DNA from 3 places in the Rhizobium sp. KNZ2-6A genome. Region 3 is predicted to be linked to each of the others. Evidence: riboswitches for the same ligand, from Rfam matches in the RefSeq annotation. Region 3 holds a riboswitch; each other region holds the start of a gene.
The links. Region 3 has a riboswitch for cobalamin ahead of ACPYOP_RS17555 (ABC transporter substrate-binding protein). Riboswitches for the same ligand answer to the same signal wherever they lie in the genome.
Positions count from the first base shown of each region.

Region 1: it holds a riboswitch for cobalamin, as region 3 does, so the genes downstream of both, cobU (bifunctional adenosylcobinamide kinase/adenosylcobinamide-phosphate guanylyltransferase) here and ACPYOP_RS17555 (ABC transporter substrate-binding protein) in region 3, are expected to answer to the same signal.
Region 2: it holds a riboswitch for cobalamin, as region 3 does, so the genes downstream of both, ACPYOP_RS16855 (aromatic ring-hydroxylating oxygenase subunit alpha) here and ACPYOP_RS17555 (ABC transporter substrate-binding protein) in region 3, are expected to answer to the same signal.

Region 1 is NZ_JBNDIC010000035.1:31,323-41,701, reverse strand. Features, by position in the region: gene ACPYOP_RS22260 (hypothetical protein) at 241-384, opposite strand; gene ACPYOP_RS22255 (cobyric acid synthase) at 620-2,074, shown strand; gene ACPYOP_RS22250 (chloride channel protein) at 2,096-3,892, opposite strand; cobalamin riboswitch at 4,072-4,471, shown strand; gene cobU (bifunctional adenosylcobinamide kinase/adenosylcobinamide-phosphate guanylyltransferase) at 4,613-5,137, shown strand; gene cobW (cobalamin biosynthesis protein CobW) at 5,143-6,192, shown strand; gene cobN (cobaltochelatase subunit CobN) at 6,429-10,379, shown strand, end outside.
Region 2 is NZ_JBNDIC010000022.1:69,492-79,870, reverse strand. Features, by position in the region: gene ACPYOP_RS16870 (FAD-binding oxidoreductase) at 52-1,482, opposite strand; gene ACPYOP_RS16865 (L-threonylcarbamoyladenylate synthase) at 1,502-2,476, opposite strand; gene ACPYOP_RS16860 (DUF6656 family protein) at 2,535-3,152, opposite strand; cobalamin riboswitch at 3,502-3,705, shown strand; gene ACPYOP_RS16855 (aromatic ring-hydroxylating oxygenase subunit alpha) at 3,803-5,047, shown strand; gene ACPYOP_RS16850 (FAD-binding oxidoreductase) at 5,050-6,138, shown strand; gene ACPYOP_RS16845 (glycoside hydrolase family 25 protein) at 6,249-7,253, opposite strand; gene ACPYOP_RS16840 (BA14K family protein) at 7,499-7,969, shown strand; gene ACPYOP_RS16835 (transporter) at 8,139-9,140, opposite strand; gene ACPYOP_RS16830 (acyl-CoA dehydrogenase family protein) at 9,428-10,379, shown strand, end outside.
Region 3 is NZ_JBNDIC010000024.1:22,867-33,245, forward strand. Features, by position in the region: gene ACPYOP_RS17530 (hypothetical protein) at 1-952, shown strand, start outside; gene ACPYOP_RS17535 (hypothetical protein) at 1,089-1,535, shown strand; gene ACPYOP_RS17540 (phospholipase D-like domain-containing protein) at 1,620-3,299, shown strand; gene ACPYOP_RS17545 (patatin-like phospholipase family protein) at 3,400-4,575, shown strand; gene ACPYOP_RS17550 (diguanylate cyclase) at 5,131-6,225, shown strand; cobalamin riboswitch at 6,305-6,560, shown strand; gene ACPYOP_RS17555 (ABC transporter substrate-binding protein) at 6,725-7,741, shown strand; gene ACPYOP_RS17560 (FecCD family ABC transporter permease) at 7,744-8,781, shown strand; gene ACPYOP_RS17565 (ABC transporter ATP-binding protein) at 8,778-9,542, shown strand; gene ACPYOP_RS17570 (LLM class flavin-dependent oxidoreductase) at 9,752-10,379, shown strand, end outside.

The DNA.
Region 1 (10,379 bases), on a different contig from region 3:
CCGCTGCTTCTTCGGATCAGGTATTGCGTCCCGGAGAAAGCGAACCTTGCGGTGTATGTGCAGGGAAGCCGGCGTTTTTTGGCAAGCCGCGTTGATCTTCGGATCGCGCGGTTTTCGCGTTTCAGGCGTGCCGTTTTGAGGCGCGCCGGCACTGCAATTTCACATTTCAAGTCAAAATTAAAGCCGCCGATGCGGTCGCATGGCGGCTTGATGCGCGCAGGCTTGCGGCTTGACCGGATATCAGCCGACGTTATAGGTGCGGATGAAGCCGACGGTGCCGAAGCGAGTGTCGAGCTGCTGCAGGCGGTTTTCCGGGCGGTTGGCCGGAAGCTTGCCATTCCAGGCGATCTGGATGGAATTCTGTCTGTTGAAGATGAAGAGCATTGGGGTATCCTCCGAGCCGGATCGGCCCATTTCGTTGTTTGTTTTCGCGATGGAGATAATCCTCTCCAGCGTAACTCACAACGGATGAAGTCGTCATCAAATGTCGCAAACAGAGCATATTTTAAAGTGATGCATTTTTGTATCTGGACGGTTGCTTTCAACCGTTGGAGATAGCGGCGAAATCAAGGCGAAACTCCGCGTCTTCAGTGGCTGCGGCATATCGAGGTGGTGGGGAATGACGAAGGCGATCATGCTGCAGGGAACCGGTTCCGATGTCGGAAAAACGGTATTGGTCGCGGGGCTATGCCGGCTGTTCGCCAACAGAGGCGTGAGGGTCCGTCCGTTCAAGCCGCAGAACATGTCCAACAATGCTGCCGTTGCCGAGGATGGCGGCGAGATCGGCCGCGCTCAATGGCTGCAGTCGCTGGCGGCGCGCGTGCCGTCATCCGTGCATATGAATCCGGTTCTGCTGAAGCCGCAATCGGAGACGGGTAGCCAGATCATCGTGCAGGGCAAGGTCTGGGGCCATGCCAAGGGACGGGACTATCAGGCACTGAAGCCGCAGCTGCTTGGCGCGGTGCTTGAAAGCTTTGCTGCGATGCGTGCCGGAACCGATCTCGTCATCGTCGAGGGGGCCGGTTCTCCCGCCGAAATCAATCTACGCCGGGGCGATATCGCCAATATGGGCTTTGCGACGCGTGCCAACGTTCCCGTCGTGCTGGTCGGTGACATAGACCGCGGCGGCGTGATCGCATCGCTCGTCGGCACCTACCATATTCTGCCGGAAGAAGACCGCCGGATGATCCGTGGCTACATCATCAATAAGTTTCGCGGCGATGTCTCGCTGTTCGGAGAAGGCATCGAGGCGATCGGCGGCTTCACTAGATGGCAATGCCATGGCGTGGTGCCGTGGCTCAAAGCGGCGGCGCGCCTGCCGGCCGAGGATTCCGTCGTATTGGAGCGGTTGGCACGCGGCTCGTCCGGCGCGCTGAAGGTCGCCGTGCCCGTGCTGTCGCGCATCGCCAATTTCGACGATCTCGATCCATTGCGGGCCGAGCCTGACGTCGATCTCGTCTTTGTCAGGGCGGGCGAGCATTTGCCAGCCGATGCGGGCCTTGTGGTGCTGCCTGGCTCCAAGTCCACGATCGGTGACCTGCTCGATTTGCGCGAGCAGGGCTGGGACCGCGATATTGCCGCGCATGTGCGCCGCGGCGGCCGCGTCATCGGCATTTGCGGCGGCTACCAGATGCTCGGTCATACCGTCTACGATCCGCTCGGAATCGAGGGATCGGTCACCGAGACGCCCGGGCTGGGCCTGCTTGAAATCGAGACGGAAATGGCGCCGGAAAAGACGGTGCGCAACAGCATGGCCGTCTCGAAGGAATATGACGTGCCACTGTCGGGCTATGAAATCCATCTCGGCGTGACGCGCGGCGCCGACTGCGAGCGGCCCTCGACTGTCATCGACGGCCGGCCCGATGGGGCGATATCGCCTGATGGCCGCGTCATGGGCACATATCTGCACGGTCTCTTCGGCAGCGACGCCTATCGGGCAAAGTTGCTCGCAAGCTTCGGCCTCGCCGGCGAGCGCATGGACTACCGCGCCGGTGTCGATGCGGCGCTGGACGACATCGCCGGGGAATTGGAGGGCGTGCTCGATCCAGCCTGGCTCGATAGCCTGGTTCGGTAAAAACCTGAGGTGGCGACCCGCTTAGAGTTCGCCGGAGACCTCGCGCCTGCGGCGGTCGAGTTCCTCGCTGTAGCGCCGTAGCGTATAGCTTTCCGTCAGCAGGCCGATCACCTTGCGTTCGATCAGATCGTTGACGACGACGAGCGCTTCACTCTTGGTCTGGTCGAACATGGCGGCCGCTTGCTTGGCGTTCATCTGCGGCTGCAGGAACTCGTTGCGCAGCTGGATGAAATCGGAAAGTCCGTGTTCCTCGTCGTCCTTCTCGACTGGGCTCGCATAGACGTCGGGGACCAGAACCATTCCCGAATATTTGTCATTCTTGTCGAGCAGGATGACCCGCTGCGCCGAGCCGATCGGAAAGCTCTTGCGGAACTCCTCGATGCTCATGTCGATGCTTCCCGTGTGCACGTCGGGGCGCATCATGCGGGCCACCGTGAGATTGCGGATCCAGCCAACGTCGTGGGCGCTGCGGATGCTCTCGCCGCGCAGGTGGAAGCGCCATGTGGCGAAGGAGTAGCCGAAGCTGGTGCGGACCACGAGCGACGACGTGATGACGGCAGCCAGCACCAGGGCGGTGATCGGGAAGTCGCCGGTGATCTCCAGCGCCAGGAACGTCATCGTCAGCGGGCCGCCGATGATCGCGACGGCCAGCGAACTCATGCCCACCACGGCGTAGACGGCCGGCGTCAGCGTGTTGTGATCGAAATAGGGGGCGCAATAGGCGAAGATTTTGCCGAGAAGCGCACCCATGAACAGGGATGCGAAGAAGAGGCCGCCTCTGAAGCCGGAGCCGATAGAGACCGCTGAGGCCAGCGATTTGAGGAGGAACAGCCCGACCAAGGCCCTGAGCGTCACGTCCGTCGATAGGTTGAGATGCAGCGCGCCATGCCCCGCCGACAGAACCTGCGGGGAGATCAGCGCCAGTATGCCGACAACAAGACCTCCGAGCGCCGGGCGGAAGGGCGGCGCGATGGAGCTCTTGCGCGCCAGCTCCTCGGTCCAGGCGACGCCCTGCATGATCAGGATGCCGACGCCGGCGCAGCAGGCGCCGAGCAGAAGCGCCGGCAGATAATCGGCTGGGGCGATTGATCCAATATGGCCGATATCGATGGCGAAGTCATCGCCGGCGAGCAATCTTGCGATCATCGTCGATATCAGGGCCGAAACGACGACGGGCGTCAGTGTCAGGATGGAATAGGTGCCGATAATCAGCTCGAAGGCGTAGAAGGCGCCGGTGAGCGGCGCATTGAAGGCGGCGGCAATCGCGCCGGCGGCGCCACAGCCGACGAGCATGCGCAGATCCGCGCGCCGCATTTGCATCTTGTAACCGAATTTTGAGGCGATGCCGGCGGCAAGCTGGGTGTAACCGGCCTCGAGCCCGACGGAGGCACCGAATCCATTCGAGATCAGGTTCTGCACGGCGACGAGGATGCTGTCCGTCAGCGACATGCGGCCGCCGTGCAGCGCATTGGCTTCGATCGGGTCGACCATCGGCTTCTTGCGCGTGCGCGACAATATGTAGAGCAGGATGCCGAGGATGATGCCTCCGGCGATCGGCGCGATAAACAACACTGATTTGTCGGGAATCGCCATTGCCGCCGAGCTCAAGCGCTCATAGTCGGTTATGCCGTAGATGAGGCTGTGAAGCTTACGCGAGATGAAGCTCATCGCCGTTACGGCGCAGCCGGAGGCTATTCCCGCCAGTGCGCCGGCGAAAACAAGTCCCAATTCGCCACGGCGCAGCAATGCTCTGAACCGACCGAGATCGAACAGGGCGGAGAAGACGCCGAGGCGTCGCGCTTGGAATTTCTGCAACATTGGAAACGAACGAATGGTTTACTCGGATGTGAGGGCTTACCCTCTATAAACTTCTAACATCAAAGAAATGCGGCAAAAAAGCCGCTGATTTGCTGGGAATATTGGGCGATTTCGCAATCGGGACGCTCAGCGTCGCATCCCATGCCCTTGATTGACTTGAACTCAGTGAAAGCCTAATCATTGCCGGCATAACGAATGGTTCCCGAGCGGCGATCTGTCGCATGGGATGAAAAGGGAATGTGAAGGGACGGACCCAATCCGGGCGTTCTCATCACAGCCGACCCCGCGACTGTAGAGCGGTCAGGGTCTTTCGTTCGGTTTGAAGCCCATTCCGTCGATGGTTCGCATGGGGCGAACGGGGCGGGGCAGGAACAAGTCGAAAAAGCCACTGGCGTGGCATCATGATCAACCCGGGCTGGACGCCTCTTAAGTCTACGAATCGTCCGCCTTTTCATGATGAATTGCCGGGAAGGCGAGGAAGACCCGCTGGCGCACGATCGGGGGCGACCGATTTCGGTCCGCCCCCGTCGCGGCGCCTTATCCGCGAGCCAGGAGACCTGCCATGCGTGCCGGGCACAGAGCCTGTTCTGGAACGTCAGTTCCGCTGCCAGCACGGAGGTTGTTATGGCGCAAGACGAGTTTTCGGCGTGTAGGCGCCTCTTTTCCGGTAACGGCTTCATGCCGCCGGCCCTCGCTGTTGCGCGGGAGCGGGAATAACGCATGTCGTCTTCTGCTTCCCGAGCTGTTTTCGTCCTCGGCGGCGCCCGCTCCGGCAAATCCAGTTTCGCCGAATCCCTGATTTCCAACACCGGTCTCGAACGTCACTATGTGGCGACAGGTCAGGCGTGGGACGATGAGATGCGCGAGAGGATCGCTCAGCACCGTGCCGGCCGCGGCGATCTATGGCAGACGCATGAGGAGCCGATCGATCTCGTCAAGCGGCTCGCCGCGATCGACGCCGAAGGGCGCGCCGTGCTTATCGACTGCCTCACGCTCTGGCTGACCAATTTGATGATGGCGGAGCGGGACATAGCGGCGGAGTTTGCCGCCCTGACTGCATTTCTGCCGACTGCACGATCGCGGCTCGTTCTCGTCTCCAACGAGGTCGGGCTTGGAATCGTGCCGGAAAATCGCATGGCGCGCGAATTTCGCGACCATGCCGGCCGCCTGCACCAGATGGTCGCGGCGGCGAGTGCCGAAGTTTATTTTATCGCAGCGGGATTGCCGCTGAAAATGAAGGGTTGATCCATATGAACCAGGAAAAGATTCCAGCCACCGTCATCACCGGCTTCCTGGGAGCCGGCAAGACGACGATGATCCGCAACCTCCTGCAGAATGCCGGCGGCAAGAAGATCGCGCTGATCATCAATGAATTCGGCGATCTCGGCGTCGATGGCGATGTGCTCAAGGGCTGCGGCGCGGAGAATTGCACCGAAGACGACATCATCGAGCTGACCAATGGCTGCATCTGCTGCACGGTCGCCGATGACTTCATCCCCACCATGACGAAACTGCTGGAGCGCGACGCGCGCCCGGATCACATCGTCATCGAGACCTCGGGCCTCGCGCTGCCGCAGCCGCTGGTCGCCGCCTTCAACTGGCCTGACATCCGTACCCACGTCACCGTTGACGGCGTCATCACCGTAGTCGATAGTGCCGCCGTCGCCGCCGGCCGTTTCGCCGACGACCACGACGCCGTCGAGGCTGCCCGTGTCGAGGATGATTCGCTCGACCACGAGAGCCCGATCGAAGAATTATTCGAGGATCAGCTGACCTGCGCCGATCTGATCGTGCTCAACAAGACCGATCTGATCGACGTCGACGGTCTCGGCCGTGTCCGCGCCGAGGTTGCCTCCCGCACCGTCCGCAAGCCGACGATCATCGAAGCGAAGAATGGCGATGTACCCGCCGCCATCCTGCTCGGCCTCGGCATCGGCACCGAAGACGACATCGTCAACCGCAAATCCCATCACGAACTCGAGCATGAAGACGGCACGCCGCACGATCACGATGAGTTCGACAGCTTCGTCGTCGAACTCGGCCCGATTGCCGATCCAGCCGCCTTTATCGATGCGCTGAAGGGCGTGATCGCAGAACATGACGTGCTGCGCCTCAAAGGCTTCGTCGATGTCCCCGGCAAGCCCATGCGTCTGCAAGTTCAGGCTGTCGGCAGCCGCATCGACACCTATTTCGATCGCGCCTGGACACCGGGCGAAGCGCGCGCAACCCGGCTCGTGGTGATCGGCCTGCATGAGATGGACGAGACGATCGTGCGCAAGGCGATTGAAGCGTTGGTCTGATCGATGCTGCGTCTTTGCCGTGCGATACCCCCCTCTGTCCCTCGCGGGACATCTCCCCCACAAGGGGGGAGATTGGAAACTCGTGGCTGCCACATCGTAAAACAACCGATGTTGGGAGTTGCTGGGGCTTTGGGAGGTAAGTTCAGCGAAGCATGGCTCCGAATGATCTCCCCCCTTGTGGGGGAGATGTCACAACGTGACAGAGGGGGGTATGCCGCCGCATACTCTAAGGTCTAATGCATCTCCTTCTAGCTCAAAAGGGAACGATCAGCGACGGCGAAGAGGCGATCGATCTCGGGCAATCGCCCGGCGATATCGTCTTTCTGTCGGCCGCCGATACCGAGCTTGCGGCCATTGCCGCAGCCAACGGTGAGGGTGGTCGGTCCCTTCGGCTTGCAAGCCTGATGAGCCTCAAGCATCCGATGTCCGTCGATACCTATGTCGACAGGACAGCCCGGCATGCGAAGCTCATCATCGTGCGGGCGCTGGGTGGAGCGAGCTACTTCCACTATGCGCTGGAAGCATTGCATGCCTGCGCGGCGCGTCAGGGGGCCTTGATTGCGGTACTGCCGGGGGATTCGAAGCCCGATCCGGGACTGACGCCTTTTTCCAACGTCGCGCTCGATGATCTCAATGCGCTCTGGTCCTATCTGATCGAGGGCGGGGAGACGAATTCCAGCGCATTTCTCGCCTATGCCGAGGCGATGCTATCAGGCGCCGATAAGCCAATGCCTGCCGTGCCCTTGATGAAAGCGGGTATCTGGTGGCCGGGCCGGGGTGTGATCGGGGTCGAGGAATGGTGGAGGGTTTCCAATTCGGAGATGGCGACCCCTGCAGGATTCGAACCTCCGACAGTCGCGCTTTCCTTCTATCGCGCCCTCGTACAGAGCGGCGAAACCAAACCCGTCGAAGCCATGATAGAGGCTCTCATCGCCGAGGGCATGCGACCGCTGCCGGTATTCGCCTATAGTCTCAAGGATACCGTGTCGGTCGGTATCCTCGAAAGTGTCTTTACCGAGTTGAAGCCGGGCGTCGTCATCAACTCCACAGGCTTTGCTGTTTCGGCACCGGGCGCCGATCGTCAGCCGACGGTTCTTGAGACCGGCGAGGCCGTCGTTCTTCAGGCCATATTTTCAGCTTCGTCGAGGGGAGCCTGGGAGGCATCCTCACAGGGGCTTTCGGCGCGTGATCTCGGCATGAACGTGGCTCTGCCCGAAGTCGATGGGCGTGTTCTTGCCCGCGCGGTGTCCTTCAAGGCTGCGGCCCGCTATGACGAACGGGTCGAGGCCAACATCGTTGCCAGCGAGCCGCTCGAGGATCGCATGCGCTATACGGCGCGGCTCGCCGCCAATTGGGCGCGGCTGCGCAATGCATCGCCCCGCGACCGCCGCGTCGCGCTGGTCATGGCGAATTATCCCAATCGGGATGGGCGCCTGGGCAATGGCGTTGGGCTCGATACGCCCGCCGGCACGATCGAGGTGCTGAAGGCAATGCGGGCGGCTGGCTATCGTGTTGCCGATCTGCCCGCCGACGGTGATGCGCTGATGGGGCATCTGGCGGAAGGCCCGACGAATTCGGGTCATGACGGCCGCGTGGTTCGTGAGAGGCTTTCCTTCAGCGATTACAGGCATTTCTTCTCGTCGCTTCCCAAACAGATTCAGGATGGGATTACAGCGCGTTGGGGCGGGCCGGAGGCAGACCCTTACGCACTCGATGACGGTTTTGCCTTGCCGTTCGCCCGTTTCGGCGAGGTGCTTGTCGGCATCCAGCCGGCGCGCGGCTACAATATCGATCCGAAGGAGAGCTACCACTCTCCCGATCTCGTGCCGCCGCACGGCTATCTCGCCTTCTACGCCTTCCTGCGCTGCTCCTTCGATGCGCATGCGGTCATCCACATGGGCAAGCACGGCAATCTCGAATGGCTGCCGGGCAAGGCGCTAGTCTTGTCGGAAACCTGTTACCCGGAAGCGATCCTCGGCCCGCTGCCGAACCTCTATCCTTTCATCGTCAATGATCCCGGCGAAGGCACACAGGCCAAACGGCGGACAAGCGCCGTCATCATCGATCACCTGACGCCGCCGCTGACGCGCGCCGAAAGCTATGGCCCACTGAAAGACCTTGAGGCGCTGGTCGACGAATATTACGAGGCATCGGGCGGCGATCCGCGTCGCATCCGTCTGCTGAGCAAGCAGATCCTCGATCTCGTCGCCGATATCGGGCTGGATCAGGATGCCGGCATTGCCAAGGGCGAGGGCGAAGACGAGGCACTGCGCAAACTCGACGCCTATCTCTGTGATCTCAAGGAAATGCAGATCCGTGATGGACTCCACATCTTCGGCGTTTCGCCCTCCGGACGGCTGCTGACGGATTTGACGGTGGCGCTGGCACGGGTGCCGCGCGGCTTGGGTGAGGGCGGCGATCAGAGTTTGCAGCGGGCGATTGCGCGGGATGCGTTCGTGGGCGTGGAGGGTGCAGTACCCCCCTCTGTCGCTTTCGCGACATCTCCCCCACAAGGGGGGAGATTGGCGGCCCGTGGCGCGCCCTCCCATCAAACCAAGATCGAATCCGTTGGCACTATCGATGAAGAGGCAGGAAAGCCAAGCGGCATACTCCCACCAATCTCCCCCCCTGTGGGGGAGATGTCAGCGAAGCTGACAGAGGGGGGTATTTCTCAGAGCAAACCATTCGATCCGCTGGACTGCGATATGGCCGCCAACTGGACCGGCCTACGCCCTTCTATCCTCCAAGACATGTCCGACGTCTCCTGGCGCACCCAGGGCGATACCGTCGAGCGCATCGAACTACTGGCCGCGAAACTCGTGGATGGCGAAATAGCCTGCCCCGAGAACTGGCCGAACACCCGCATGGTCCTTGGCGAGATCGTCTCGCAGCTCCGGCCGTCCATCCTCGCTTGTGGCGATGCCGAGATCGCGGCCTTGCTCAAAGGTCTGGACGGTCGCTTCGTTCCGCCCGGCCCCTCCGGCGCGCCGACGCGGGGCCGGCCGGATGTTCTGCCGACGGGGCGGAATTTCTACTCTGTCGACAGTCGTGCTGTGCCGACGCCGGCGGCTTACGAGCTTGGCAGCAAATCGGCTGAGTTGCTGATCCGCCGCTACGTGCAGGATCATGGCGAATGGCCCGTTTCCTTCGGCCTGACGGCCTGGGGCACGTCGAACATGCGCACGGGCGGCGACGACATCGCACAGGCGCTGGCGTTGATTGGCGTCAAGCCCGTCTGGGACATGACCTCGCGCCGCGTCACTGGCTATGAGATCATTCCGCCGGCCATGCTCCGGCGGCCGCGTGTCGATGTCACGTTGCGCATCTCCGGCTTTTTCCGCGACGCCTTTCCCGAGCAGATCGCCTTGTTCGACAAGGCAATACGAGCGGTCGGAATGCTCGACGAAGATGCGTCCGACAATCCGATTGCGGCGCGCATGCGCGGCGAAATCGCGCGGCTGGAAGTAGCTGGCCTCGATACGGCCTCCGCTAGCCGCAGAGCCGGCTATCGCGTCTTTGGCTCCAAGCCCGGGGCCTATGGCGCGGGTCTGCAGGCGCTCATCGATGAGAAGGGCTGGGAACGGCGCGCCGATCTGGCCGAGGCCTATCTCGTCTGGGGCAGCTATGCCTATGGCGCCGGCGAGGAAGGAAGAGCCGAGCGCGGCGTCTTCGAGGAGCGGTTGCGTTCGATCCAGGCAGTCGTGCAAAACCAGGACAATCGCGAGCACGATCTGCTCGACAGCGACGATTATTATCAGTTCGAGGGCGGGATGGCGGCGGCGGCCGAGCAGCTTGGCGGCGCGCGCCCCTCGATCTATCACAACGACCATTCGAGGCCGGAAAAGCCAGTCATCCGTTCGCTCGAAGAAGAGATCGGACGGGTCGTACGCGGGCGCGTCGTCAATCCCAAATGGATCGAGGGCATCATGCGCCACGGCTATAAGGGCGCCTTCGAGATCGCGGCAACGGTGGACTATCTGTTCGCCTTTGCGGCGACGACGAGTGCCGTCCGCAATCATCATTTCGAGGCCGTCTACCAGGCCTTCGTCGTCGATCAGCGCGTGCGCGATTTCATGGCGGAGAAAAACCCGGCCGCACTTCGGGACCTGCGGGAGCGTCTGTTGGAGGCAATCGATCGCAAGCTTTGGACGCCGAAAAGCAATTCGGCGCGCTTCGATCTGGAAAGC
Region 2 (10,379 bases), on a different contig from region 3:
CAACCTAGATTCAGAGCGTGTCTCGCCGCCGTTAAGGCAGCCGACCAGCTCTCATACCTTGAGGACCTTCCCTGGATTCATGATGCCGGCCGGGTCGAAGGCCGTCTTGATCCGGCGCATCAGGTCCATCTCGATATCCGAGCGGATCGACGCCAGCTCGTCGCGCTTCAACTGGCCGATGCCGTGCTCGGCGGAGATCGAGCCGCCATGCCGAAGCACCAGTCCGTGCACGATCTTGTTGATCTCGCGCCAGCGGCCGATGAACTCCACCTTGTCGGCACCGACGGGCTGCGAGATATTGTAGTGGATATTGCCGTCGCCCATGTGGCCGAAGGCGCAGACGCGGGCGCCCGGCATGGCGGCGACCACAGCCTTTTCGGCTTCCGCCATGAATTGCGGGATCTGCGCCACGGGCACGGAAACATCGTGCTTGATCGAGCCGCCTTCCGGCTTCTGCGCGTCCGACATGCTTTCGCGCATGTGCCAGATGGCCTTCTGCTGTGCCTCGGAACTGGCGATGGCCGCATCCTGGATTAGGCCGTCCTCGTAACCCTGTTCCAGCAACGCCGTCATCATCCGCTCAGCCGTTTCGGCCGAATCCGAGGTGGAGATGTCGATCAGCACATACCAGGGGTGAGCCGTCTCCAGCGGATCGCGCACGCCGGGAATATGTCGCGTGGTGAACTCCACGCCGATGCGCGGCATCAGCTCGAAGCCGGTCAGCGCCGCGCCGCAGAGGCTGGAGGCATTCTTGAACAGGGTCAGCGCGTCGTCGACCGATTGCAGGCCGGCAAAGGCGACCTGATGGCCGAGCGGCTGCGGAAAGAGCTTCAGCACGGCGCCGGTGATGACGCCGAGCGTGCCTTCTGCGCCGATGAAGAGGTCGCGCAGATCGTAGCCGGTGTTGTCCTTCTTCAGGCGACGCAAGCCATTCCAGATCTCGCCGGTGGGCAGCACGACTTCGAGGCCGAGGCAGAGCTGGCGCATGTTGCCATAGGCGAGAACAGCCGTGCCGCCGGCATTGGTGGAAAGGTTGCCGGCGATGCGGCAGGAACCTTCCGAGCCGAGGGAAAGCGGAAACATGCGGCCATGCTCGGCCGCTGCCTTATGGACATCGGCGAGAACACAGCCGCCATCGACAACAATCGTGTTGCCGACCGGATCGATATCGCGGACGCGGTTCATGCGTTCCAGCGACAGGATGATGTCCGAGCCGCCCTCGCGTGGCGTCTGGCCGCCGACAAGGCCGGTATTACCGGTCTGCGGAACGATGGCTGCGCCGGTCTCGCTGGCAAGCTTGAGGATCGCGGAAACCTCTTCGACCGAGCCCGGTTTCAGCAGCATCGGCGAAGCGCCGTGATAGAGACCCCGATTTTCCACCAGATGCGGCGCGATCTCCGCTGGGTCTCCCACAGCATGCTTTTCGCCGACGATGGCGGCGAAGCGGTCGAGGAGGGCGGAAGAAGGGGCGGAGTTGCTCATGGCGTATCCTTTGCCGGATTTAGTCTCTGGGCGCTGCTGCGCGGCGCAGCCGGTCGTTGATGGCCTCGCCGAGGCCCTCGTCGGGAATATGCGAAAAGGCGATGGTCTCCGCACCCGTGGCATCGGCGCGCTTCATGAAGTCGAAGAGGTTTGCGGCAGCTTCCGAAAGATCGCCGGTGGCGCTCAGATCGAGCACGGCAATAGCCTTTTCGATGCCGGCAATATCAGGCGTCCCGAAGCGGATCAGCGCCTCGTTTGCGGAAACCTCCATCGCGTCGAGCCGCACCGCTGCTCCCGGCGCATAATGCGAGGCGAGCATGCCGGGCGCCTCGATGGCAGCGGAGGCCTTCTTCTTGCGCTTCAGCGCCTTGCCCGCCACCCGCTCGATCTCGCTTGCCGCGAGGCCGCCCGGTCGCAGCAGGCGCATCTCTCCATCCTCGACCTTGACGATGGTCGACTCCACGCCGACGACCGAGGCCCCGGCATCGAGAATGAGGGTAATGCGCTCACCGAGATCGTCATGGACATGGTCGGCGCTGGTGGCGCTGATCTTGCCCGACGTATTGGCGCTCGGCGCGGCAAGCGGTCGGTCGAAGGCGCGGATCAGCTCGCCGGCAAAGCCCTGGGGCACACGGATGCCGACCGTATCGAGCCCGGCGGTCGCCAGCGGATGGATGCCGCTATCAGGCTTGAGCGGCAGAACCAGCGTCAGTGGGCCGGGCCAGAAAGCTTCCGCCAGCTTGCGCGAGATCGGGTCGAAGATGGCATAGCGCTCCGCCATGGCAAGGTCGCTCATGTGGCAGATCAGCGGATTGAAGCGCGGACGTCCCTTCGTCTCGTAGATCCGGGTAATGGCGGCAGGATTGGTAGCATCGGCTGCAAGGCCGTAGACCGTCTCCGTCGGCAGGCCGATCGGCAGACCCTGGGCAAGCGTTGCCGTCGCGACCTCAATCGCCGTTTGCGGATGTTCGAGAATATCTATGTGTCGTGCCATGGCCTGCCTGCTTGCAGTTCAGGCCGTTCTTATGCTCTTCGAGTTTTCGGATCAATCGTCAAAGCTGGCGAATGATATCGCGAAGCTGCTCGTTGCGGGCGCCGAGGAGGAGAACATTGCGGATGGCGATCTGCGGATCGTGAGTGTGGAACAGCACGCCGTTGCCTCTGACGTCGCGGTTGATCGTCAGCTTCTTGTCTTCGGCTTCCTTGTCCGGATGGATCGCGACGGCGAAATACAGCCGCGAATATTTGAGGCTGATGTCCTCGAAGAAGTTCTCTTCCTGGCCGATGCGGGCAAAGAAGTTGGCGATGTAGAAGGCCCAGTTCACTTCCTCATATCGCGCGAACTGGGTCCGCGCGGCGGTAACGTGACAATAGCCGAGATGCGGCGTGTCCTTCAGCGTGTGATGAAAGATGAGCTTCGGAAAGCGGATGGACTTGTGGAAATTGTTGAGCCGGTCATGGGTCTTTTCGCCGGCGTCCCGGAGCTTCAGCGCCGTGCGTTCGGCCACCTGTTCATGGGTCAGGTATTCCCGCTCTTCCGCCAGCCAATGCGGCCTGTTGCGGTTGATGCGGCCGGTGCGCAGGAATTCGCTGTAGCCCGTCGTCGATACCGCTGCCGCCGGTTCGGGCTCGGCGGGCTTCCCAGCGTCGAAATATCTGAGTTTGGCCATGCCGGATCTCGCTGTAAATCTCTTTAGGCGACATGATGGATCACGGAGCTTGAGCCGAGCTTGATCGCACTGAGCCGAAGGCTCCCGATGGCGGCTCTGCGGGCGCTCTCCGCCGCCCAGTCATTCCCCTGATTATCGGCCGTTCGAGGACCTGTCGCAATCAGGATAAGGCGTCGTTGACGGAATGCGTATGCGATGCGCGGGCCATCTCCTATGCAAGCGCCTAAGAGATTGAACCGTCTCTCTATATTGTCACGATATGCAACCGTCCCATCATCCGGTTTCGCTTGTCGTCAATTTCGAAGCCGATGTCGCATTGCAGCACAGCGGCCGATCGGGCCGAGGGATATGATGACATCAATCTCAAGGTGCCGTCTGCTAGGGAGACGGAGAATTGGGAAGCCGGTCAAAATCCGGCGCTGCCCCCGCAACGGTGGTGGAGTAAGGCATGGCGAATTAAGCCACTGGGTCGATCGACCTGGGAAGGTGCCATGGGGCTCTGGAAACAGGGCCGCTCCAGAGCCCGGAAACCAGCCTTGGGCACATATGGTTTACTGACCGCGGCGGGCGGTCGGGACATTGCTTTCGGCTGTCTTCAACCGGCCGTGCATGTCCTTCGCCCGTTTCCTGGTACTGCGAAGGATAGGCAAATGGATATCGGCAGCAAAGTTCTGCGGCAATTGAAGAACCACCGGACGGGTTTGAGTCTGGAACAACCATTCTATACCGATCCGGATTACTTCAAGCTCGATATGGAGACGATCTACTATCGCGACTGGCTGTTCATCGGCCATGATTGTGAAGTGCCGCGCGCGGGCAATTATTTCACCGTCCAGATCGGCGATTATCCCGTCGTGATCGTTCGTGGCCGCGATCAGGTCATCCGCGCCTTCCACAACAGCTGTCGCCATCGCGGCTCGCGCGTCTGCACGACCGAGCGCGGCTCCTCGGCGAAGCTTGTCTGCCCCTATCACCAGTGGACCTATGAGCTCGACGGCTCGCTGCTCTTTGCCCGCCAGATGGCGGAGGATTTCGACAAGAGCCAGCATTCGCTAAAGCCGGTTCATTGTGAAAGCGTCGGCGGCTACATCTTCATCTGCCTCGCGCAGAACGCTCCGGATTTCGCGCCGGTTCGCGCGACGATCGAGCCTTACATGGCACCGCACCGCATCAGCGAAGCCAAGGTTGCCTTCCAGAGCACCATCATCGAAAAGGGCAACTGGAAGCTCGTCTGGGAAAACAACCGCGAGTGCTACCATTGCGCGGCCAATCACCCGGAACTTTGCCGCACCTTCCCGGAAGCGCCGACCGTTACCGGCGTGCAGGGCGCGATGAACGACCCCGTCATCACCGAGCACTGGCAGCGCTGCGAAGCGGCCGGCCTGCCGAGCGAATTCAAGATCTCGCCGGATGGTCAGTTCCGCGCCGCGCGCATGCCGCTGATCGAGGGGGCCGAGAGCTACACCATGTCCGGCCAGAATGCCGTCAGGCGGCCGCTTTCACCCGATGTGACGATCAATGGCATCGGCACCATGCTGTTGTTCCATTACCCCACAACATGGAACCACATCCTCGGCGACCACGCGATTTCCTTCCGCGTCCTGCCGATCAGCGCCGAGGAAACCGCCGTCACCACCAAGTGGCTCGTCCACAAGGATGCCGTCGAGGGCGTCGATTATAATCTGGAAGAGCTGACGCACGTCTGGACCGAAACCAACGATCAGGATCGCCGTATCGTCGAGGAAAATGCCTTCGGCATCCGCTCCCCGGCCTATGAGCCCGGCCCCTATTCGGAAATCCATGAGGGCGGCGTCATGCAGTTCGTCGAATGGTACACGACGTTTATGGTCAACCGGCTGCAGGGCGACCAGGCCAAGCTTTCGGCGGTTGCCTGAGCATGAACATGACCGTCTCCCTTTCGCACCGCCACCTCGACCAGATGCAGCCCTGGAGTGACAGGCAGCATCTGCTCGAATGCCTCTCGGCAACGCCCGAAGCGCCCGACGTGATGACCTTCACGTTCCGGTCCGATAAGGACAACTGGTTCCGCTATCTGCCGGGCCAGTTCGTGACGCTGGAGTTGCCGACGGCTCCGGAGCCGGTCATGCGCACCTATACGCTCTCCTCGACGCCGTCGCGGCCCTTCTCGGTCGCCGTGACGGTGAAGGCACAGAAGGATAGCATCGGAACGCGCTGGATGTTCGAGAACCTGAAGCCGGGCATGCGCATCAAGGCTTTCGGCCCGCTCGGCGATTTCAGCCATATCCGTCATCCCGGCGAAAAATATCTCTTTGTTTCCGCCGGCTCAGGCATCACACCGATGATGTCGATGACGCGCTACATGGCCGACACGGCACCGCTGTCGGATATTACCTTCGTCAATTGTTCGCGCGGCCCGGCCGATATCATCTTCCGGTCCGAGCTCGAATATCTCGCCCGTTTCATGCCCAACCTCAATCTCGGCCTGATCGTCGAGGGTTGCGGCCGCACCGATCTCTGGTCCGGATTGAAGGGGCGCATCGACAAGGCTAAGATCGGCCTGCTGGCGCCCGATTTCATGGACCGGACGATCTTCTGCTGCGGTCCGGAAGTCTTCATGGACGCCGTGCGCTCCATGCTGGAGGCGCATGGCTTCGACATGTCGCGCTACAATCAGGAAAGCTTCCAGCCGGCGAATGCGGCAACGCCGCTTGCGGAGGTTTCCGATGATGCATCGGGCGAGGCAGCGACGACGATCCGCTTCACCATGGCCGGCAAGGATGTCGTCTGCGCGGCGGGGCAGACCGTGCTTCAGGCCGCGCGCGGCGCCGGCGTGCGCATCGGGGCAGCCTGCGAATCGGGACTCTGCGGCACATGCCGGGTGTTGAAACTCTCGGGCGAAGTCGAGATGAGCCACAATGGCGGCATTCTCGATGACGAGATCGAAGAAGGCTATATCCTCGCCTGCTGTTCGCGTCCGAAGACGGATGTCCAAGTCGAGGCCTAGAGCCGGATGATTTTAGGTCTGTTCGACCTAAAATCTGAATCCGCTTTAGAATCCAAGAAGTAGAGCATGATGTCGTCCGAAAGCCGTTCCACACTTTTCGGCATCATGCTCTAGAAATCCTGATAGTTCAGCTCGTTGATCTCGACTGGAGTCGATTGCGGCGTTGACGCCGTGACGATGGGGTCGACCATAAGCGAAACCAGCGTCTGCCGCGGCCCGTCGCAGGTCGGCGCCTGTGCGATCATCAGATCGGGCGCGGGCAGCGGCTTGGCCGGCAGGAGATCGCCCTGCGGCCAGACTTTGGCGAGCTGAACCTTCGTCATCGGCACGACGTTGACGTCGATATCGGTCAACGTGCCCGGTACGCGATAGGGACAGCTCTTCTCGGAGCAATTGTCCGAGGAAGCGAACTGCCAGATGGCATAGCTGTCCCAGTTGCCGAGCGGGAAGGTGCCTTTCACATCAGGCTTGTACCGCGCGTACCACAATGGCAGCCGCGACAGCAGCGGATAGGTGCCGCGATGGTCGGCGATGTACCGCGCTGTGTTGTGATTGACGTAGAGAATGGGGTAACGCCCGGTCCTGACCTTGATATGGGCCACGAAGATCTGGGCATCGTCGAGCGACATGAACTGCGCCGTGTCCATGCCGTCTATGTCGAGCACCATCAGCTCGTCCGGCTGCGGATCGGCATAGTCGAGAAAATGATTGGCTTGATCGATCGGGTTGCCGGGCCGCCCCAGATGATAGGCGCCCCATAACAGGCCATTCGCCTTCGCCAGCATGCGGCGGGTCTGGAACAGCTCGCGGCTGACGGCATATTTGCGCCACATCGTCCTGCAATGGGCCACCGTATCGCCGGCGTGGTCCCCGGTGCAGCTGAAGCTTTCGGGCAATCCATCGGAAGCCTTGGAGATGAAGCCCGCGATCCGTTTGTCCTGCAGAAACGCATTCCAGTCGATGGTGTTCAGCTCGTAAGCATCGACGATGAGGGCATTTTTCGGATCGGTCCAGGGCTGGCTTTCACCGGCCGAAGGCTTGGAGACCGGCCCCAGCAGGGTCAGGATCGTCAGCAAGCTGTAAATGAGGAGGTTACTCTTTCGGTATCCTTTCATGAAATAATAGTAAGGATTGCTGGTTAATCTTGGGTTAAGAACGCAATCACTATAAATTCATCGTGGAGCCCCGCGTAACTCCTTAAATTGGTAGGGATTTGAGGAACTAAATAACGCGCCGCCGCGTTTCTTGTCGTCTACTCGGATATGCGACGAAGCAGGCGGCGAAACCTTGCTCGGGAAGCATTCCCGGCATGAAACGTTATAGGCTTGAGTACCAAGTCAACCAGGGAATGGAGATGAAAATGCTTGGTTTCCGTGCAAAAATCGCGACTGTCGCCGTTACGGCCGCCGTCGCCCTGACAAGCTTCACACCGTCTTTTGCCATGCAGATGCCCGCCGCGCCGATCGTGAGTAAGGCAGCACCCACCCAGGCCGCGCCCGGCAATGTCGAACAGGTGCAGTGGCGCCATGGTGGTTACTATCGCCGCGGCTGGTATGGCGGCTATCGTGGTTATCGAGGAGGCTATCGTCACGGCTATCGCTACCATGACGGTTATTGGTTCCCGCTGGCAGCCTTCGGCGCCGGCGCTCTGATCGGCGGTGCGATCGCCAGCCAACCGCGCTATTATGAACCGGCTCCGGCCCCGAGTGTTGGTATCAATCCACGCCATGTCGACTGGTGCGAGTCGCGCTATCGTTCCTACCGTGCTTACGACAACACGTTCCAGCCGAATTCCGGCCCGCGCCGCCAGTGCTATTCGCCGTATTTCTAGAGCATTTCCATGAAAAACGCGCAGGGGTTTTCCGTCCGGAATGCGTAAAAACAAGAACATAGAGCGTTTTCGCGATTCGAAGAAAAGCAGAAATGCTCTATGCGGCGTTTCCAGAATCACCAATGCCAGCCGTCCGGTTCCCGCCGGACGGCTTTTGCATGTCTTGACCTCAGAGAATGTTGACCCGCTTGAGCAGCCACCATGCCAGCAGCATGGAGGCGACGATGAAGCCGACGGCATATTCCGTACCGCCCGCGCCGCCGGAAAGCGGCAGGTTCGAGGTGTTCATGCCGAAGAAGCCGGTTACCAGTGTCGGCGGCAGCAGAAACGCGGTCATGATCGACAGGATGTAGAGATGGCGGTTGATCTCGGATCCGAGCTTCGAGTCGATTTCTTCATGCAGCAGCCTGGCTCGCTCCTGCAATGCATAGACATCGTGCTCGACAGCCTCGAGCCGGCCGGTCAAACGCGCGGCAACGTCTTCGAAGCCGAGCGGCATTTCCTCGTCGTCGGAGGCGGCTGCATGGCGCATCAGCGACAACACCGTACGCAGATGCCGGTGCAGCCGCACGATCGTCCTGCGGATTGGAGGAAGCCGCGTGCGCTCGTCGCGTGACGTATTTCCGTGGACGAAATCCTCGATGGCATTGAGCTCTTCGCTGATCTCGATGACGACCGAAATCAGGGTGCGCTGGAATTCGACGACCAGCAGCTCGAAAATATCGAGGGGACGTGAAAACCTCGTGGCATTCTTGTCGATCAGCATTCGCGCCCGATCCAGGCTGCGAAGCGGCTGCAGCCGGCTGGTGATGAGCATGCGGTCGGTTACGGCGAAATGCAGCCAGCCGATATCGTGGGTGTCTTTGGCAAAGTCGCGCTGAAAATCGACCAGCGTGCCGAAGAGCATCTGTTCGTCGACGGTGACTGTTGCATGCGTCTCGTGGCTTGTCAGCGCTATGCGGGCGGCTTCGTTCAGGCCCGGTGCGTCCTCCAGAAAAGCCGGAACGCGTGCATCGACGAGATTGAGATGCAGCCACAGGAAACCGTCGTCGCTGAACAGCGTTGAACGATCGGTATCGTCGGGCAGCCGCTCCGGCTTGGCTTCGCCTGGGCGGAGACGATAGGCCCAGATGAAGCCGGGTATCGTGTTGACTGACGTGATCGTGTTCATGGCTGTATCATTCGCGTTTCTGAACAGTTGCCTTAGTCTTCGTTCATGACGATTGTTTATGCAAGTGCGTGCTCTGGTGGAATAATCGCGGCTGCTGGCGGCGATGTCACAGCCGCGCGGCGCGCGCAAGACGCATAGGACCTCAAGGTTCGCGAGGGGGTGGAAATCAGCATCTTTACCGCCTCGCTAAAATTGACGTTTACGTAAAAATAAACTAGCTATGACCAGAGATGAGCGGTGATCCGGGCGAGGCGGATCATTGTCGGCACCAATGCGGAGGAAGCAGCATGTACAAGGCGCCAGTCGAAGAAATCGCATTCACGCTGAAGCATGTCGCGGGCATGGAGCGCGCGATGGAGGAGGGCATCCTTGGTGATCTGAGTGCCGATGTCGTCGATGCCATCCTGTCCGAGGCCGGCCGTTTTGCCGGCGAGGAGATGGAGCCGCTTGCCGAGATCGGCGACAAGCAGGGTGCGAAACTGGTCGATGGCAAGGTGGTGCTTCCCGACGGCTGGGAGAAGCTCTATCGCGACTGGATCGCCGGCGGCTGGAACGGCTTGACCGCGCCCGAGCAATTCGGCGGGCAGGGCCTGCCGCATATGCTGAATGTCGCGACGCTGGAAATGTGGAACTCGGCCTCCATGGCGTTCGGCCTTGCGCCGACACTGACCATGGGCGCGGTCGAGGCGTTGATTGCCCATGGCAGCGACGACCTCAAGAAGACATATCTGGAAAAGCTCGTCTCCGGGCAATGGTCCGGCACGATGAACCTCACCGAGCCGCATGCCGGCTCCGATGTCGGGGCGCTGCGCACCCGTGCCGAACGCCGCGACGACGGCACCTATCGCCTTTTCGGCCAGAAGATCTTCATCACCTGGGGCGATCACGAGGCGGCGGAGAACATCGTCCATTTCGTTCTCGCCCGTCTTCCGGATGCGCCGGCCGGCACGCGCGGCATTTCGCTGTTCCTCGTGCCGAAATTCCTGGTGAATGACGACGGCTCGCTCGGCGCCCGCAACGACTATTTCGCCCACTCGCTCGAACACAAGCTCGGCATCCACGGTTCGCCGACCTGCACGATGATCTATGGCGATGGCAAATATGGTGCGGAGAAGGGCGCCGTCGCCTGGCTTGTGGGTGAGGAAAACAAGGGCCTCGCCTGCATGTTCACGATGATGAACAATGCCCGCCTTGCTGTCGGCATCCAGGGCGTCGCGATTGCCGAGGCCGCAACCCAGA
Region 3 (10,379 bases):
GCTGGCGGCTCCCAGGCTGATGGCGGCACTTTCCGATCAGGTCTACGGGGCCGCGCCGAACGTCATCTATCAGCTCTCCGGCCCGCCGAGCCGCAGGGTCAGTATTTCCCTTCCCGAACTGGTTGTCATGTTCGAGCGGCTCAATGACGGTGTGTTTTGGGTGTTTGCCGGCGGCGAGCGCGATACAGAGACCCGTCATGTCCTGCTGGCGACGGAATGGGCGCGCAGCTATCGCCAGGGGAACCTCGCAGAATTTGGAGACGGCAGCCTCGAATCCGCAAAGGCTGCCTATGCGGCCTATGTCAAGGTCGGCAGCAAGGAGACGCTGAAGGCCCTTGCCGACTTGCGCAAGACGGTCGTGGACGAGGCGCAGAAGGCGACCCAGCGCGCCCAGGATATGACGGGCGCGTTGTGGAAGGATCTGGCTGTCGCCACGACGCCCTTCGTGATCAAAATTCTCTCCGATGCCGCAAAGACACCCAATACATGGATCGCGGGCCTGTTCGCCGTCGGCGCGGCGGTGTTTCTGATCCTGTCTTTTCGCATCCAGACATTCATCAATGCCGGTTATTTTGCCGGCCAGGACCGTGCCCGCGCCATATGGGCCTTGCGATTGAACCAGGTGCTGAGCGGCGCCGAGATCGAGGAGTTCAGCGAAACGCCGATCCGCGACAGCGTGTCTAACTACGGTCGCGTCCGGAAGACAGTCCGCAACGTCTATGGCGTGCTCGTGGTCGTCCTCATCATCTTCGCCGGTTACCAGTTCTATACCGCGGCAACCGCGAAAGTTCCGCCGGCCAATAGCGGGGCAGTCAGCAAGCAAGGATCGTCGCAAACCTCTCCGGCATCCGGATCGCCGCAGCCGGATCCTGCTGCTGCCAATGGACCTGCGACCACTACTCCCCAGAACTCGCCCCCGGCTCCCGGCACGCCGGCAACCAAGCCACCATGACGCTTTATGAAATTTTTCCGATGCCGAAAATGTCCATTGCGCTTGGTTGTGGAAGGAATATCGTTGACCCAATTTCAGGTAGCGTTGGATCAAGACGGCAGCGGAGGGACGAATGGCGCCAGTCAGGATATTGGTCATGCGTCATGCCGAAAAACCCGACGATCCGGGAGATCCCAACCTGTCCGCCGCGGGGCGAGCGCGCGCGAAAACATTGGCCGCCTGGTATCCCGAAAGCTTCGGACCGCCGGATTTCATATTTGCCGCCACTCCGTCGAAACACAGCGAAAGGCCTGTCCAGACGGTTCAGCCCTTGGCGGAGGCACTGGGTATCGAGCTTCTTACCTCATATGCCGACGAAGACTATGGCGCCCTTGCCGTTACACTGCTCTCCAAGCCCAAATTCGAAGCCAAGGCGATCCTGGTCTGCTGGCATCATGGCAATATTCCCGGGATGATGCGGGCGTTCGGCGCGCCTGAGGGAAGCTATCCCGATCCATGGGCACCGACCGTATTCAATCTGGTTCTGGCTACAGATTTTCTGAGTGACGGGCCGAAGGTCTCGCAAGTATTCGAGCCATTCTAGTCCGATCCAACCGGCCCAACGGCCTTCTGCATTCCTGCACGAAAGACAAGCATCGCCTTCATCCAACGTTACGAGGGGATTGAGATGACTTTTGCCAATACTGGTAGCGCCGGCAGCCTTGCAGTGAAACTGTGGCGCGGCGAACGCATGTGCCTCATCGGGATGGATGTTACCCATCCCGAGGATGATTTCGTGGGCTTCGCGATCGAGGTGAAGAGCCCGAGTTCGGCCGACTACGTTCCGCTGAGGAACCGTTTGAATTTCGATTACAGCAGTGGCAAGGGCGTCGACGGTTTCCGCAATTTCCTGTCGACGGAGGCTCCCTTTCAGAGGTTCCGCTGGATGCATTTTCCCTATGACCCGACGGACGGAACCTATCTCTACCGGGTGACGAAGATGCATATGAATGCCGCAGGCAGCTTGCGCAGCGGCGATCAGGTTGATCTGCCGATCTCGCTCGACCGCATGACCTATAGCGATTACCTCGATATCGGCTTTACCCGCAACTTCGCCTCCTCGCAGGCCTATGCCGACAAGTTCGGCAACAATCCGGACGTCATCCCGAGCGATGCGGATGAAGGACTGACGTTCACGAAGCTGCCGGGCGACGTCTACCAGTGGCTCGGCTTCGAAGCCTATGATCTCATCTTCGGCTTGTTGGACGAGGTGGTGAACGATCCTAATCTCTCCATCGATGTCTTCGCCTATGATTTCAACGAGCGCGATATCGTCGCCAAGCTCGAAAGCTGCGGCAATCGCGTTCGCGCCATCATCGACGATTCGGGATCGCACAAACCCGCCGGCAGCGCGGAATCGCAGGCGGCCGCGCGTCTTGCGGTCTCGGCGGGATCGGGTGCGGTGAAGCGCATGCATTTCAAAACCCTGCAGCACAACAAGGTCTTCATCGTCCGGCGTGGCGACCAACCCCTCAAAGTCCTGTTCGGCTCGACCAATTTCAGCTATCGCGGTCTCTACATCCAGGCCAACAATGCGCTCGTGTTCCATTCAAGCGATGCGGCCGGATTGTTCGGCCGTGCCTTCGATCTCGCCTTCCAGGGGCTGGACGCCTTCAAACAGGACGGGCTCAGCAGCAAATGGAGCCTGGTGCAGGCGCCCGGCATGCCAGCCGCGCATTTCTGCTTTTCGCCGCACCAATCGAGCAATCTGTCGCTCAGTCCCGTTGGCGCGGCGATCGATCAGGCCTCATCTTCCGTCTTCTATGCCATCGCCTTCCTCAACCAGATCCGCTCAGGCCCGGTGCGTCAGGCGGTCGATCGGCTGATGGGCAAGGATGTGTTCAGCTACGGCATTTCCGACAAGGAAGGAGGGCTCGAAATCCACAAACCCGATGGCACGATCGGTTTGGTGGATTTCACCTATCTTGCGAGCCACGCGCCGGAACCCTTCAAGACCGAGTGGAGCGGCGGCAGCGGTATTCATCAGCATGACAAGTTCGTGGTGACCGACTTCAACCTGCCGACGGCCAAGGTGTTCACAGGATCGTCCAACCTGTCGCCCAGCGGCGAAACGGGCAATGGCGACAATCTCGTCATGATCGAAGACCAGCGGGTCGCGACATCCTATGCACTCGAAGCGCTCCGGATATTCGATCATCTCCATTTCCGCGCGGCGATGCAGGGTGCCGGCGCGCCCAACAGCCTGACGCTCGCCAGGCCTCCGGCCCCGGGACAGGCGGCCTGGTTTCAGCGGTTCTACGTGGCGGCTTCGCAGGCGGCAAAGGACCGCCTTCTGTTCTCGCACTGAGGAGATGCGCGCCGTGGCATGGAGATCTCCGGTGCCGACAATGAGGCATGGTCCATGAATGAGATCGATGCGATACCTCTTTCCGCCGAAAAAGAGGGCCGTGGAGGCCTCCGATTTCCGGTGGGACGGCAACGGCTTCGAGGCGGGTATCGGTATCGCCGCGTCCGGCGGCGGATTTCGGGCGATGCTCTTTCACGTCGGCGCCTTCATCCGCCTGGCCGAGCTTGGGCTTCTGCAGCAGGCAAAGCGCATCTCCAGCGTTTCCGGCGGCTCGATCACCACCGCCTGGCTCGCGAGCGTTTGGCCCGATCTCGTCAAGGCTGATTTTGCCAATATGAACGATGTCTTCGCCGGTCTGATGCTCGCTTTTGCCCGGGCAAGGATCGACATCATGGATGCGGTAATCGGGCTCCTGCCTGGAACGTCCGCCGCGCGGCAAATGGCAAAATCCTATGACAGGCATCTGTTTCAGGGGCGCAGCCTTCAGGATCTGCCCGACCAGCCGCAGTTCATATTCTGCGCGACGAACCTGCAGACCGGCGTCCTCTGGCGCTTTGGCAAGGCCTATGCCGGTGACTACATCGTCGGGCGGATCGACCGGCCGGATTTTCCATTGGCGCTGGCGGTGGCCGCCTCTTCGGCCTTCCCTCCCATTCTGTCGCCACTGGTGCTCAGGTTTGCGGACGGCAGTTTTCAGGATTGGCCGACGGCGCGGTCCAAACCGATCCCGGCGATCCGCGATTTCCGCAAGACCGTCATTCTCACTGACGGAGGCGTCTATGACAATCACGGCATCGAGCCGCTGGTAAAGCGCTTCGCAACTCTTTTCGTCAGCGATGGCGGCGCGCCATTTGCCCGAAATCCCGGCCTTTGCCGCAATTGGGTCAGTCAACTGCGCCGGATTCTGGATGTCACCGATAACCAGGTGAGAGCGCTGCGCCGTCGCGATCTCATCGGCCGCTTCAAGGCGGCCGCAGCTGTAAGCGACGAGGCATCCCTGATCGTCGCGCAGGGATACGGTCGTTTCGGCTCCTATTGGGGTATCGATACGGACCCGTCCAAACTCACGGCGGAGGGCGCATTGCCATGTTCACCGAAGGAGATCGCGGCCCTTTCCAGCGCGCCGACCCGGCTCAGCAATCTCGGCGATGATGTATCCGAAAAGCTGGTGAATTGGGGATATGCAATCTGCGATCGGAGCGTTCGGGCAAACTATCGTGGGGCGATGCGACAGGTCGCTCCGGCCTGGCCCTTCCCGAAACGACCATTGGCATGATCGTGATCGGCTTTAGGGCCATGCACGGAGCGCTCAAGCCAGCCTACCGTCTTTTCAGCGAAGCTCCTCGCATTGATCTTGCATCGATCGCCGCCTGACGCGGGAAAATTGTGCGACGGCACTTGACCGCTTCATTCGGGACGCCAGATAGCGCCTGTCATCCATACTTCGTGCAAAAGCGATCCACGGGGAAGGCTTCGGGTAGCTTCGGCAAGCTGCTCGGTGTTATCAACCTTTTGATTTTTTCATCCACATTGTTCCTCTTCCTTGATGTTTTATAATCTCCCGAAAGTCCGTGAATGCGCCACCGCTCGGATTGCGGTGTCGGATACCACGGCATCGACACGCGTCAATTTCGAAGTTCGATTACGACAATGATCATCATTTCCGGTTCTCACCCGATCCCCTGTGCCGCTCTAAGCGACGTCATGTCACCGTCGCTGAGCAAGAGAGTCGATAAACCATTTTATAGAGATCGCGTGGTATCCTGCGCTGACTTCGATTATGCCCGGTGCGTGCCGTCGACGGGGCTCCTCGCGAAGATTGGGGATAGCCATGGGATTTGAAATACATTTGCCTTCGCTGGTGCGCGTCCTGGGGCAGGTTGCCATCATCGTCTATGCCTATTCCTGGGTCATCCGGATCGTCGATCGCGGCGTTTTGAAATCGGTTGCGGTCGGATTGTTGTTTGGCGTGGTCGGCATCCTGTCGATGGCTGATCCGATCCAGTGGATGCCTGGCGTTATCCAGGATGGCCGCTCGATCCTGCTCGTCCTGACACCGGTCTATGGCGGCCTCTTGGGGACCGTTGTTGCGGCTGTCATGATGGGCCTGTTCCGTTTCATGGTCGGCGGCGTAGGCGCTGTCGGCGGCATTGCCGGGATACTGATCGTCGCGCTCACGGGCTATATACTCAGCCTCCTGCCGCGGCAGTGGATCGGCACGGGGTGGAGGCGATCGGCATTGTTCGGCCTGGCGACCTGCACGTCGCTCGTGGTTCTCGTCTTTCTGCCGTGGCCGGTCGCGCGCGAGCTTCTGTTTTCGGCAGCGCTTCCGGTCACCACCGTCAATATACTCGGTGTCTTTCTTCTTTCGGATCTGCTGGAACGAGAGCAATATCGCATCGGCATCCAGCGCGCGCTTGAGAGCGAAGCAAGCCTCGATCCGCTGACGAGGCTTCCCAATCGCCGTGTCCTGCAGCGGGAAGGGGACCGTTGCAGCAAGGAAGCTGGCATCAGGCGCATCCCGTTTTCGATCATCATGCTCGATATCGATTATTTCAAGAAGATCAATGACAGCTGGGGCCATTCCTTCGGCGATACGGTCCTGGCGCGGGTCGCGGACGTGATCCGGCAGACCGTCCGAAGGACCGATATTGCCGCCCGCTATGGCGGTGAAGAAATCGTCGTTCTGCTGCCGAACACCGATGTTAAGGCAGCGACCGCCATTGCGGAGAAAATCCGCAAGGATATCGAAGCGACAGTCCTGATGTTCGAGCAGGAGAGCATCCGCGTCACCGTCAGCATCGGCATTGCCTGTTCCCATGAGCCGAATGCCGATTTCAAGCACGTGCTCGAGGCTGCCGACAAGGCACTCTATCGCGCCAAGGCCGGCGGGCGAAATCGCGTGGAATTGGCCGAGGCCGCTTAAGCCGGCCATGCAGATGTTGTGGACGTGGCGCGCCTTCGCTTTATCGCATCCATGCGTCCTTGACGGGGAGGGGTCATCCGGCATAACTGGATGTGACGGTTCCCCAAGGAAGACTCCGCGGGGATTAATAGGGAACACGGTGAGGACGACCCAAAAGGGACCTAGACCGTGGCTGCCCCCGCAACTGTAAGCGGATTGCCGATCATCCGGGAGTGACCAGTCTGCTGGTCTATTCCCGAGGCATTGAGCCATGCCACTGCAGCTAAGCTTGCGGGAAGGCAGATGATCGTCAGATATCCGCAAGCCAGGAGACCTGCCGTCGATCACGATCCAATCAGCCGGGCGGGGATGCCCGGAAGGGACAGAGAGAATGATTGACCTGAGCCTTCGACATTTTCAGACATCTATCGGTCTTGATTGGGATCCTCGCAACCGGCGGCGGTCTTGTTAAGCGTGATCGCGCTAACACCGCCCAGTTTCCTTCCTATCGAGATCGTTCATGCCCCATTTTTTGACGACCATTACATTTGCCCTCGGTCTGGCGGGCTTTGCCGCGTCCGGCTTCGCCGCAACCCAATACCCCCTCACCATCAACAACTGCGGCCAGAAGGTCACCTTCCAGAAGGCTCCGGCCAAGATCGTTTCGATCGGGCAGGGCATGACCGAGATCCTCTTCTCGCTCGGCCTTGCCGACAAGGTCGCCGGAACGGCGGTCTGGGTCGGTCCGGTCCTGCCGCAATTTGCCGAAGCCAACGCCAGGATCCCGCGGCTTGCCGATAATGATCCGAGCTTCGAATCCGTCGTCGGCAAGGAACCGGATCTGGTTGCCGCCGAATTCGAATGGCATGTCGGCCCACAGGGCTCCGTTGGCAAGCGCGAGCAGTTTTCCGAGCTCGGCATCAATACCTATATCGCGCCGACCGATTGCGTCGCCAAGGTCAATACCAATGGCGGCGACGGCGTGCGCAAGGAGCTGTTCACGATGGACCTGATCTATCAGGAGATCGATGAACTCGCTGAGATCTTCGACGTTAAGGATCGCGGCGACGCTTTGATCGCGGAGCTGAAGAAGCGTGAAGCAGATGCGGTTGCCTCGATTTCAGGCGCAAAATCCAAGGACCTGCCGATCGTCTTCTGGTTCTCCAGCAAGGAAGTCAACGGTGATGCCTTCATCGCCGGTAAGAACAGCGCGCCGGCCTATATTCTGAAGACGATCGGCGCCAGGAATGTCGTTACGACCGAGGAAGAATGGCCGCTCGTCGGATGGGAGACCATTGCGCAGGCCAATCCGGCCGTAATCGTCATCGCCACCATGGATCGCCGCCGCTATGCGGCCGACGATCCGAAGGTCAAGCTCGACTTCCTCGAGAAGGACCCGGTCACCAGCCAGCTCGACGCCGTCAAGAACAAGCATTTCGTTCTAATGGATGCTCAATCGATGAACCCGACCATCCGGACCATCGATGGCATCGAAATCCTGGCCAAGAGCATCAAATCCTTCGGTCTGGCGTGGTGACGATGCACCTTACCGCGGAACGACGGCCCTGGTGGACGCTGCTGGCGCTTGCTCTGGCCGCCGTCGTGCTTCTGGCCTTCATGATCAGTCTTGCGGTGTCGATCGGCGAGATTTCCATCCCGCTGTCGACGACCGCAAAGGCCGTATCGAACCGGCTGTTCGGAACGGGTTTCGAGCTCAGCCGGATTCATCAGGGCATCGTCTGGGATTATCGCCTGAGCCGGGCGCTGGTTGCCGCCAGCGCCGGCGCCTCGCTGGCATTGAGCGGCGTGATCCTGCAGGCCCTGCTGCGCAATCCGCTTGCCGAGCCCTATGTGCTCGGCATTTCGGCGGGCGCCTCGACGGGTGCGGTCTGCATCATGATCCTCGGGCTCGGCTATGGCATTCTCGGGCTTTCCGGCGGCGCCTTCCTGGGTGCGATCGTCGCTTTCCTGTTCGTCGGCCTGCTTGCGACGGGTGTCGGCGGCACGAGCGAGCGCATCATCCTGTGCGGTGTTGCCGGTTCGCAGCTTTTCAACGCGCTGACCTCCTATATCGTCACCACGTCGGCCAATGCCGAGCAGGCGAGGGGCGTCATGTTCTGGCTGCTCGGTTCGCTGAGCGGCGTGCGCTGGCCGGATGTCTATCTTTCGGGGCCGGTCGCCATTCTCGGCTTTGCCGTCTGCATGGCGCATGTCCGCGTGCTCGATGCCTTCATCTTCGGCACTGATGCGGCCGCCTCGCTGGGGATTGCGGTTCGACGCGCGCAAATCGTGCTGCTCGGCGTGACGGCCTTCATGACGGCGGCGGTCGTGAGCATCGTCGGCTCCATAGGCTTTGTCGGCCTCGTCATCCCGCATGCCGCCCGCTTCATGGTGGGACCAAGCCATGACAGGCTGCTGCCGGCGGCGGCCCTTGCCGGCGCCATCTTCATGGTCGGCGCCGATATCGTCTCGAGGATCATCATTCCCCAGCAGATCCTGCCGATCGGCGTGGTCACCGCCCTGTTCGGGGCGCCCGCCTTCGCCATCATTCTTTATCGCGCCCGGAGGACGGCATGAGCATCGCTGTGGACACAGTGACCTTTGCGGCTGGCAATACGTTGATCGTCAATGGCGTCAGCCTGGCGGTGGAAAGGGGCAAGGTTCTCGGCCTTCTAGGCCCGAACGGCTCGGGCAAGTCCAGCCTGTTGCGGCTGATCTGCCGATTGAGGAAGGTCAAGAGCGGCGTCATCCGGCTCGGCGGCAGCGATATCGCCGCAATCTCGCGCGGCGACATCGCCCGGCGCATCGCGCTCGTCGAACAGCAGGCGACGACCGATACCCAGGTGACGGTCATGGATGTCGTGCGCCTCGGCCGCACGCCGCATCGCGGCCCCCTCTCATCCTGGAGTGCTCACGACGATACGGCGGTTTCCGATGCGCTCACCCGCGTCGGCATGCAGGGCCGCGCCGGGCAGCTATGGCAGACACTCTCCGGCGGCGAACGGCAGCGCGTCCATATTGCGAGGGCTCTTGCTCAGACTCCGAGCGAACTGCTGCTCGACGAGCCCACAAATCACCTTGATATCCAGCATCAGCTCGACATTCTCGGCCTCGTCTCCAGGCTCGATGTGACCTCGATCGTCGCGCTGCATGATCTCAATCTCGCGGCCATGTTCTGCGACAGCCTGGCGGTGCTCCAAAATGGCGCCGTCGTCGCAGCCGGCCCGCCGGAACAGGTGCTGACGCAGGAATTGATCGAAAGGGTTTTCGGCGTGCGTGCACATGTCCAGAAATCCTCGGTCCATGGCCGCTGCAACATCCAATATCTGGCGGGTTGACCTCGTCTAAGCGGAACCATTGATCTTTCGCTCGCGTCGAGCCGTTTCGATCCGCGCGCAAAAATAGTTTAGGTTTAAACTTGTTTTTTTCGATCGATGGATCGACAGTGGTGGCGCAAGGGGAACAGGGCCTATCTTTTCGTCCGGCAACGGCAGTTGGAACGGGCGATGCGTTCCGTCCGCAGAAGACCCATAAAAAGAGGAACAGCATGATCAAGCCGCATCCGCTGAAAGGTCCCAGCAAACTGAAACTCGGCGTCTTTTCCGCCAATGCGGACGGAGGGCTTGCCATTACCGACGTGCCGGAGCGCTGGCAGGCTCGCTGGGAAGACAATCTGAACGCCGCGCAGATCGCCGATCGCGGCGGGCTGGATTTCTTTCTCCCGATCGCGCGCTGGAAGGGTTTCGGCGGCAAGAATCGAGTACGCGAATGGTCCTTCGAGACCTTCACCTGGGCAGCGGGCCTTGCCTCCGTCACGCAACGGATCGGTCTTTTCATGACCGTTCATGTGCCGCTCGTGCATCCGCTCTATGCGGCGAAGGCGCTCGCGACCGTCGATCATATCAGCGGCGGCCGCGCAGGCCTCAACATCGTCTGCGGCTGGAACCCGAAGGAGTTCTCCATGTTCGGCGTGCCGCTGGTCGAGAAAGGTTATGACCAGGCGGACGAATGGCTTGAGATCATGGAACGGGCTTATACGTCGGACGCACCGTTCGACTATGACGGCACCTATTACAGGCTGAAGGATGTGGTGAGCCGACCCGCCAGCGTGCAATCGCCGCGGCCGGTCACCATGAACGCGGCTTTCGGCGGGCCGGGTCGGGATTTCGCGGCGA